DNA from 3 places in the Streptomyces lydicamycinicus genome. Region 3 is predicted to be linked to each of the others. Evidence: riboswitches for the same ligand, from Rfam matches in the RefSeq annotation. Region 3 holds a riboswitch; each other region holds the start of a gene.
The links. Region 3 has a riboswitch for cobalamin ahead of TU31_RS33190 (cobalamin biosynthesis protein). Riboswitches for the same ligand answer to the same signal wherever they lie in the genome.

Region 1: another riboswitch for cobalamin. It lies ahead of TU31_RS13985 (SCO2321 family membrane protein); the one in region 3 lies ahead of TU31_RS33190 (cobalamin biosynthesis protein).
Region 2: another riboswitch for cobalamin. It lies ahead of metE (5-methyltetrahydropteroyltriglutamate--homocysteine S-methyltransferase); the one in region 3 lies ahead of TU31_RS33190 (cobalamin biosynthesis protein).

Annotation. Positions count from the first base shown of each region.
Region 1 covers NZ_BBNO01000004.1:170,158-173,426, reverse strand. The annotation lists gene TU31_RS13990 (SCO2322 family protein) at 1-30, opposite strand, end outside; gene TU31_RS13985 (SCO2321 family membrane protein) at 30-1,337, opposite strand; cobalamin riboswitch at 1,509-1,668, opposite strand; gene TU31_RS13980 (Strvi_7410 family MBL fold metallo-hydrolase) at 1,980-3,062, opposite strand.
Region 2 covers NZ_BBNO01000008.1:274,059-277,327, reverse strand. The annotation lists gene metE (5-methyltetrahydropteroyltriglutamate--homocysteine S-methyltransferase) at 1-1,578, opposite strand, end outside; cobalamin riboswitch at 1,751-1,938, opposite strand; gene TU31_RS27500 (aldo/keto reductase) at 2,125-3,183, shown strand; gene TU31_RS27495 (L,D-transpeptidase family protein) at 3,266-3,269, opposite strand, start outside.
Region 3 covers NZ_BBNO01000011.1:67,171-70,439, reverse strand. The annotation lists gene TU31_RS33195 (cobyric acid synthase) at 1-757, opposite strand, end outside; gene TU31_RS33190 (cobalamin biosynthesis protein) at 840-1,883, opposite strand; cobalamin riboswitch at 2,037-2,186, opposite strand; gene TU31_RS33185 (effector-associated constant component EACC1) at 2,390-2,827, shown strand; gene TU31_RS33180 (VWA domain-containing protein) at 2,833-3,269, shown strand, end outside.

The DNA.
Region 1 (3,269 bases), on a different contig from region 3:
TACGGCGCCGGCGATCCTGGTCCGCCGCATCAGAGCTGATTCTTCTTACGGCTGCTCAGCAGGAACCCGATACCGGCGCCGATGGCGAGGCCGACACCGATGACCCACCACACCCCGATGCCGCCGCCGTCCGTGGTGTCGTCGGCGTCCCCGGTGTCCTTCTGCGCCGCGGCGGCCGGCTCGGGGCCGGTGGCGTTGAGCGCGGCCACCAGGTCGGTGCCGCCGAAGGAACGCGGGTCGGTGCCGGTGGCGTGCGCGGCCAGCACCAGCTGGGCGTAGGCGGCGGGCCCGTTCTGCTTGGCCCAGTCCGTGGCGTTCTTCTCCAGCCACTTCAGCGGCTTGGCGGCAGCGGCACCGTGCCCGCCGGCCGCCAGCGCCACCACGGCGTCGGCTGTGTTGCCGACATCGGGCTGCTTCTCGGCGCCCGGCATCGCGGAGAGCAGATGCTGCCCGTTCTTGTCGAGCTGCGCGACGAGGTAGGCGTCGCCGCCCGCCGCGGCCCGCTCCGGATCGTCCTTCTTCGCGTCCCCGCCGTCCTTGCAGTTCAGCGGCTTGACCGGGGCGTCTGCCCGCTGGTCCGCGGGCTCGACGACAAAGCCCTTGCCGAGCGCTCCGGTCGCGGCGGCCGCGGTGGCGTCGGCGTTCGGGGCGGCGCCCTTGAGCTGGAAGGTGAACGCGCCGCGCTCGCCCTCCTTCGCGTCACAGCCCAGCTGGAAGGTGAGCAGCCCGTCGTACGGGGTCTTGCCGCCCTTCTTCGAGGTCACCGACCGCGGCTTCTCACCCGCCGCCGCGAGCGCGCCGATGACCACGGACGTGGAGTTGGCGTCGCTGGCCGAACCGGGCATCGAGCTCCAGCCGCCGTCGTCGTTCTGCACCGATTTCAGCCAGCCCACGGCCTTCTGCACGGAGTCGCCGTGCCCGCCGAGCGCGGCCAGCGCCTGCACCGCGGCGGCCGTCTGGTTGGTGTCCCGCATGGTCTTGGCGTCACAGGACTTGCCGGGCTCGGCGCGGAAGGCGGTGAACGCGCCGTCGGCGCACTGCTGCCCGACCAGCCAGCGCACGCCGGACGCGGCCGGCCGCACCCCCACCGTGTCCTGCGCAAGCAGCGCGAGCGACTGCCGCCACACCCCGTCGTACTGCGGGTCCTTGGTGCCGTACAGGCCGTCCGGCAGCTTCTTGGGGGACGCGGACGGGGCAGCGTCGTCGGCGTACGCGGCGGGGGCAGCGGCCGCGCCCAGCACCGCCGCGGCCGCCAGCGCCGTGGCGGCGCGGCGCGCCAGGAAGGCGACGGGGTGCGTCAGGGGGGCCTGGTGAGCCATGGAAGCCATGGGGGCCATCGGGTCGGTGCCTCTCGGGTCGGGTCGCGGCGATGTACGCAGCCGTGCTCGGCCGACCGCCCGCGCGGCGATCCCCTTGGATCGCGGACGCGACGGCACCGGGCTCAGCTCCGTATACCTCGACGGTGCCGCGCACCGGCCGCCCCTGTGGCGGACGGTTCCGGTGGCGGGAGCCTTGGTCGTGCCCCCTCGGGTGTTCCGGCTCGTACGGCCGTCCTGCCGGGCCAGCCGGCGCGGTACGGACGGGCCGTCCTCACGGTTGCGGGTCAGCGCCGGATTTCCACCGGCTTCCCCCGATCGGGTACGGATGAAGTTGTCCCGCACACCTTAACCGGCACCCGGCGGGCGCTCGCTCGCACGTACGAGCCGACGAAATCCGGCACGAGCGGGGCGGAGCGGCGCGCGAGCCGCGCACAGGACGGGCGCACCGGCGCCGGGTATGGGCGGACGGACGGGCACCGGGCACGAGCAGGGCAGGAGCCGGGCGCGAGCACGGCGGGGTCCGCGCACGGGGCGGGACCGGAAGTCGGTCACCGAACCGGCCGCGCACCGGCCGGCCCCGACCCCGCCCCCGGCCGCCGGGTACACAGCAACAAGAAGCTGCACGAACCAGGACAGCGGCAACGCGAGAGGCCCGCCCCCTCACACCGCCTGATACCGCACCGGATCCGACCCCGGCACCCACTCCGCCCGCCCCTGCTTCACCAGCCGGCGCAGATGGGCCTCGGCCTCCGAGACGGCGATGTTGCGGGATCCGTAAGGGATCTGCTCCCACGGGCGGTTCCACTCCATGGCCATGGCGAGCTGCCAGACGGTGCGGGGTTCCTGGAGCAGGGATCTGAGCTGGGCCAGCCGCTCTTCGTGGTGGGCGATGAGCGTGCGCACCCGGCCGCCGGCGTCGGTGAAGGCATGCTGATGGGCGGGCAGGACCTCGGCGGGGTCGAGCCGGCCGACGCGTTCGAGGGAGTCGAGGTAGTCGCCCAGGGGGTCGGTGTCCTCCCCCGAGCCCTCCATGCCGTGCGGGCCGGGCGGACTCCCCTCGTCGTCCGGGGCCTCGTACAGGCCGATGTGCGGGGTGATGCCGGGCAGGAGGTGATCGCCGGAGAACAGCCGGCCGAAACCGGGCGTCCGTGCCGAGGGGTGTTCCTCCTCCAGGTGGAGGCACACATGGCCGGGGGTGTGTCCGGGCGTCCAGATGGCGCGTACCCGGCGCCCCGGCAGGTCGAGCAGTTCGCCGGGGTCGATGCCGCGGTCCGGCAGCGCGGCCTGCCGGCCGGGCAGCTTCCGGCCGTTCCCTGTGGCGCGGGCCTTCCGCAGGGGCGCCAGATGGTCGTCCGGTGCGCCCGCCGCCGTGAGCTTGGCGAGCAGGTAGTCGAGCCACTGGCCCGGTTCGGCCGCGCGGGTGCGGCGGACCACCGCGGTGTCGGCGGCGTGCATCGCGATCCAGGCGCCGCCGGCCTCCCGGACCTTGGCGGACAGGCCGTGGTGGTCGGGGTGGTGGTGGGTGATCAGGACGCCGTGGAGGTCGGTGAGGGCGAACCCGCAGGCGGTGACGCCGGCGACGAGGGCGTCCCAGGAGTCCGGGTCGTCCCAGCCGGTGTCGATGAGCACCGGCCCGCGGTCGGTCTCCAGGAGGTGGACGAGGGTGTGGCCGAGCGGGTTGTCCGGGATGGGGACGGCGATGCTCCACACCCCGCCCTTGTGGTCGGTCACCTGCGCGGTCATCCCGGTCCCCTCTCGGTGTGGCATACACCCGGTACCCGGCCTCACTATAACTAGAACTGGTTTCAAAGCGGCTTGAAGTACCCCTCCGGACAGGGTGAGTTGGGATTCGGCCGGTGCCGTGGACTCCTCCAACTAGAACTGGTATCAGTTCCTGAGGAATGAGTCGCCTGATGCCTCGTCAGTAACCGTGCCCGAGGCACCTCGGCA
Region 2 (3,269 bases), on a different contig from region 3:
GGACTGCACCCAGCCGTGCTGGGTGGCGAGGTAGCCGGTCAGCTGCTCGGCGAAGTACTGGACCATGTCGTTGCGTTCCGGTTCCCCGTGCACCAGGACGTCGATCCCGGCCTTCTCCTGGAAGGCGAGCACCTCGCGGATCTCCGCCGAGATCCGCTCCTCGTACCCCTCGGCGTCCAGCCGCCCGGCCCGCAGATCCGCCCGCGCCGTGCGCAGTGCGGCGGTCTGCGGGAACGAGCCGATGGTGGTGGTCGGCAGCAGCGGCAGCCGGAGGTGCGCGCGCTGGGCGGCGGACCGCTCGGCGTACGGCTGGGAACGGCGGCCGTCGGCCTCGGTCACGGCCGCCGCGCGGGCGCGCACCGCCGGGTCATGGGTGAGTGCCGAGCCCGCCCGGGAGGCCAGGTCCGCGCGGTTGGCGGCGAGTTCGGCCGCGATGGTGTCGGTGCCCCGGGCCAGACCGCGCGCCAGCGTCACGATCTCCGTGGTCTTCTGCCGGGCGAAGGCCAGCCAGCGGAGGATCTGCGGGTCGATGTCCCGCTCGGCCCCGGTGTCCAGCGGGACGTGCAGCAGCGAGCAGGAGGACGACACATCGACCCGCTCGGCCAGCCCGAGCAGCGTGCCCAGGGTCGCCAGCGACTGCTCGTAGTGGTTGATCCAGATATTGCGGCCGTTGACGACACCGGCGACCAGCCGCTTGCCGGGCAGTCCGCCGACCGCCGCGAGATCCTGGAGGTTGCCGGCCGCGGGCCCGGTGAAGTCCAGCGCCAGACCCTCGACGGGTGCCTTGGCCAGCACCGGCAGTGCCTCGCCCAGCCGGTCGAAGTACGAGGCGACCAGCAGCTGCGGGCGGTCGGTGAGCGTGCCGAGGTCCCGGTAGGCGCGGGCCGCGGCGTTCAGCACGGCGGGGGAGCGGTCCTGGACCAGCGCCGGCTCGTCCAGCTGCACCCAGTGGGCACCGGCCGCCCGCAGATCGGCGAGCACCTCGGCGTAGACGGGCAGCAGCCGGTCGAGCAGCGTCAGCAGGTCGAAGCCGGCCGCGACGCCGGGCGCGGGCTTGGCCAGCAGGAGGTAGGTGACGGGCCCGACGAGGACCGGCCGCGCGGCGAGCCCGAGGCCGAGTGCCTCCGTCAGCTGGGCGACCTGCTCGGCGGAGTCCGCGGCGAAGACCGTGTCCGGCCCCAACTCCGGTACGAGATAGTGGTAGTTGGTGTCGAACCACTTGGTCATTTCCAGCGGCGCCAGGTCCTGGGTGCCGCGGGCCATCGCGAAGTAGCCGTCCAGGGGATCGGCGGCCACCGCGGCGCGGTGCCGCGCCGGGATCGCGCCGACCATCACGCTGGTGTCCAGGACGTGGTCGTAGTACGAGAAGTCGCCGGTCGGCACCTCATGGACACCGGCCCGGGCGAGCTGCTCCCAATTGGCGCGGCGCAGCCCGGCGGCGGTGGTACGGAGCGCCTCGGCGCTCACACGGCCCTTCCAGTAGCCCTCGATGGCCTTCTTCAGTTCACGGTTCGGCCCCTGACGGGGGTAGCCGTGCACGGTCGCTCGTGCTGCCGCGGCTGCGGACCTGCTGGTCACGGAACTCTCCTTCGCGAGTCTGTCTCCATGGACCACGGGACGGGTCGAGGGCGCGAAGGGACGGCAAACCCGGCGGGACCCGGCGCTCTTCCGCCGGCCGTGCCCGCCTGAGTGTCCGCCGACCCGCCCTCGAGGTCACCGAGATCACCCCGCGCACCGGTCGCGCGGGGGCACTGGCAGGTCTTCGGACTCGCGGGCGCATCCGCCGAAGGCGGACATCTACTGGCCGTCGCTTCCCAGACCCGGCCGGGCCCAGTGCGTATGACGGCGGTCGTTCCCACTCACCGCTGCGGGGCAGTCTCGGAATTCCACCGGGTTCCCTCTTACGACGCGCCTGCCTGGCGGGCAGGGCGAACCAGTCGCACCGGCCACCCTAGGCGCTGCCGCCCGGATCGGACACCGCGACCGGATCTCCCGTAGGTGACATCGGCCACCGTGGGGAAGGCAACGCGCCCCCGCCCGCGGTGCCGTGGCTTGCCCTGGAGTGCGCTCCAGCTCCTAGCGTGGGCGCACGACTTACCGCTGTCGTTGAACGAAGGGAACCTCGTGCGCTACACACTGTTCGGCAGGACCGGTCTGCGGGTGAGCGAGCTGAGCCTGGGCGCCATGACCATGGGCGACGACCGGGGCCGGGACGCCGCCGAGGACACCAGCGGCCGGATCCTGGACGCCTACGCGGACGCGGGCGGCAATTTCATCGACACCGCGAACATCTACACCGGCGGCGCCTCCGAGCGGACCCTCGGTGCGCTGCTGGAAGGGCGCCGGGACCGCTTCGTCCTGGCGAGCAAGTACACCTGCATGACCCACCAGGGCGATATGAACGCGGCGGGCAACCACCGCAAGAACCTGGTGCGGTCGGTGGAGGCGAGCCTGGACCGGCTGCGCACCGACTACCTCGATGTGCTGTGGGTGCACGCCCGGGACAACTTCACGCCCGTGGAGGAGGTCATGCGGGCGCTCGATGACGTGGTGCGCTCGGGCAAGGTGCTCTACATCGGCGTGTCCGACTGGCCCGCCTGGGAGATCGCCCAGGCCAACACCCTTGCCGAGCTGCGCGGCTGGACCGCGTTCGCGGGCTCGCAGCTGCGCTACAACCTGCTGGAGCGGACGCCGGAGCGGGAACTGCTCCCGCAGGCCCGCGCCTTCGATCTGGCCGTGCTGGCCTGGGCACCGCTCGCGGCCGGCAAGCTCACCGGCAAGTACCGCCGAGGGGAGACCGGCCGGCTGGCCACCATGGACGACGGCGCTACCCCGAACCACCACGAGGAGGAGACCCTCACCGCGGTGCTGGAGGTCGCCGAGCAGGGCGGCTGGAGCCCCGCGCAGGTGGCCCTGGCATGGCTGCGCAGCCGGCCCGGCAACATCGTTCCGATCGTCGCCGCCACCAAGGAGAGCCAGCTGGCCGACAACCTCGGCGCCGTCGACGTCACCCTGGACGCCGACGCGCTGGACCGGCTCGACCGGACCAGCGAGGTGCCGCTGGGCTTCCCGCACGACTTCCTGCGGCAGCCGGGCGTCATCGAGAACGTCTACGGCGACCGCTGGGCCGAGATCGAGGACCGGCGCTCCACCTACCGCCGTACGGCGAGCGAGATCCGCTGACCGGACGCCCCGACGCCGGACGCCGCCGCCTGAACAGTCAGGCGACGGCGTCCGTTTCGCTACCGCGGGAGCGCGGGCCGGGTCAG
Region 3 (3,269 bases):
CGAGGCCGTGCGCGAACGGCAGGACGCCCAGCGTCTGCCGCCCCGTGAGGCCGCGCAGCATTTCCAGGCCCGGCTCCAGCAGCGTCACATCGCCCCGGAACTTGTTGACCAGATACCCGGCGACCAGCGCCTGGTCCTCCTTGGACAGCAGCGCGGTGGTGCCGAAGAACGAGGCGAACACCCCGCCGCGGTCGATGTCACCGACCACGACCGCCGGGATACGGGCGGCCCGTGCGAGGCCCATGTTCACGATGTCGGTACGCCGCAGATTGATCTCGGCGGGACTGCCCGCGCCCTCACAGATCACCGCGTCATGGGTACGCCGCAGCTCCTGGAGGCAGTCGGTCACCGTGCCGAGCAACTGCTCCCGGCGGCCCGCGTACTGCGCCTCACCCTGCGACGTCCCCCCGAAGTACCCCCGGGCGCTGAGCTCACCCACCGGCTTCCCCAGCAGCACCACCTGGCTGCTGCGGTCACTGCCCGGCTTGAGCAGGACGGGGTTCATCAGCGCGGTCGGCTCCACCCGCGCCGCGGCGGCCTGCATCGCCTGGGCCCGTCCGATCTCCGCGCCCTCGCGCGTGACGAACGAATTCAGCGACATGTTCTGTGCCTTGAAGGGCGCCACCCGGACGCCCTGCCGGACCAGCCAGCGGCAGATCCCCGCCGTCACCACGCTCTTACCGGCGTCGGACGTCGTACCGGCCACCAACAGGCCACCGCCGACCGCCCCGCCGGCTGCTTTCAACCGCCCGTTCACCGGGTCCTCCTCCTGGGCTTCGGGTCACTACACCCGCCCACCCCCCGAAGGGGGGTGGGCGGCGGGGAAAAAACGGACGGCCTCATACCGCTCCCGCCTTACGCCCGCGTACCGGTCCCGCCTCACACCCGCGCCCCCCGGCCCCACGAGCGACCGCCGCCCGTGCCACGCCGACCGCCGCCCGCGCCGCCACCGTCGTCAGCAGTGCCAGCGCGCTCACCCGGCGGGAGAGCCGCACCGCACGTTCGATGTCCGGCACCGCCACCGGCGGCGCCGCGCCGTTGAGCACCGGACGGTGTTCCACCCGCCCGCCGTACGCCAGCGTGCCGCCCAGCCGTACGCCCAGCGCACCCGCGAACGACGCCTCCACCGGGCCCGCGTTGGGGCTCGGATGCGCCCCGCCGTCCGCCCGCCAGGCCCGCAGCGCACCGCGCCGGTCGGGGCCCGCGAGCACGGTCAGCGCGGCGGTCAGCCGGGAGCCGGGCCAGCCGGCGAGATCGTCGAGCCGGGCCGCGGCCCAGCCGAAGCGGCGGTAGCGCGGCGACTTGTGCCCCACCATCGCGTCCAGGGTGTTCACCGCGCGGAACGCCACCAGACCGGGCACCCCGCCCAGCGCGCCCCACACCAGGGCGCCCACCACCGCGTCGGAGGTGTTCTCGGCGACCGACTCCACCACCGCACGGGCCATCTGCGGCCCGTCCAGCGCCTGCGGATCGCGCCCGCACAGATGCGGCAGCCGCTCCCGGGCCACGTCCAGGTCACCCGCCGTCAGCGCTCCGCCGACGGCCCGTGCCTCCCGGCCGAGCGAGGTGCCGCCCAGCACGGCCCAGACCGTTGCCGCGGTCAGCGCGACCCGGGCGCCACCACGGAGCGACAGCAAAGAAGCGGAAGCCGAGCCCCGCACTGCGCGCTCCAGCAGCGCGGCACCGGCGGCGGCCCCGCCCGCGCACAGCACGGCGTGAGTCGCCCCGTAACCGCGGTGGTCACGCCACAGCCGGCGTTCGACGGCACCCGCGGCCCGGCCGAACGCGGCCACCGGATGGCCGCGCCGAGGATCCGCCGCGATCAGGTCGCCGAGAAAGCCGAGGGCCGCGCCGCACACATATCCCGCGTGGTCGCCGCGCATCGGGTCAGACCGCCGTGCGGGTGCGTCCGTGACGTCCCGCCCGGCCCCGAAGGAGCCCTGCGGCGGCGGGCAGTGGCGATCTCAAGGGGCGGCCGGGCATGGCGGTATGTCCTCACTCAGGGTCCGCGCCCTGGCTCGACGTGTCGGCGACCAGAGTCTCCTGGCTCCCGGATCGGCGTGTCCTCCGGCCTTCCAGTCCCGCGTACGTCATCGGACGTATGCGAGGCGGACCGTGGCCTTCGCTGGAGGAACGCTCCCCGGTGACAGTGGCGGGACCGCGCCGGATTCGCACCGGACTTCCTCTGCTGTCGCCGAATGGCTCCGGCAGTCCACCACGCCCCGCGAACGCCGTCAACTCACCCTTGACCTGCGACGCTGCCCTGTGGCAGGCGCTGTGGCGCACGCCACAGCGTGGCTGAGGGGTCACGGACGGTTGCCCGCGCACCTGATCCCGCGTCACTATCTGGTGCACGGCGGCGAAGGGGCCGCCGGAAGGGGGCCGGGGGATGCCGCAGCGCGCTGACCGTCACGAGATCCGTATCAGGATCACGGGCACGAACAATCCTGACCAGGACGTCGAGGACCTCAAGGCGTGGCTGGAGCGCGAGCCCTGGCTGAACCGGCGGTCGCACGACTGGGAGCTGCGCCCGGCCCAGGAGCGCGACGACGGCCCCGGCGACATGGCCATCGGCGTCGACGACCTGATCCTCGTCGTCGTCGGCGCGGTCGCCGCCGAGATCACCAAGAGCCTGGGCATCGCCCTGCGCGAATGGCTGCGCCGCCGCAGGGAGGAACGCGACACCGGCGAACGGCCCGCCGTGGCGGTCGGCGGCGGGGACGGCGAGCTGCGCGCACTGGGCGAACCGGGACCGGGCGCCGCGGCCCCCGAACGCCCCGATCCCGGCAGCCCGGCGAACGAGGGCGGCAGCACCGCCGGGGACTGAGCCGGATGTCCGAATACGACGCACGGGGCAAGGTCAACCGGGCGCTGCTGATCTGCGTCGACGACTACCGCCACCTGCGGCCGCTCCCCGCGGTGCGGGACAACCCCGGGGAACTGGAACGCGTCCTGCTCGCCCCCGGCACCGACCTCTTCACCAAGGGCGAGGTCGTCATCTGCCGGCCCCAGGAGCCCTGGGAGGTCGAACAGGCCCTGGACGCCGTCGTCCAGGAGGCCCGCGGGCTGCTGCTGGTGTACTTCTCCGGCCACGGCCGGGTGGGCCGGGACGGCGGCAATCTCCAGCTCATGGTCGGTGCCTCGGAACGGCGGCACAAAACCGTCTCCTGGCAGGACACGGTACTGTCCTACCTGGACAACGCGCGGGCCGACCGGATCGTGATCGTCCTGGAGTGCTGCTACGCCGGCAACGCCGGAGAGGCCTTCCA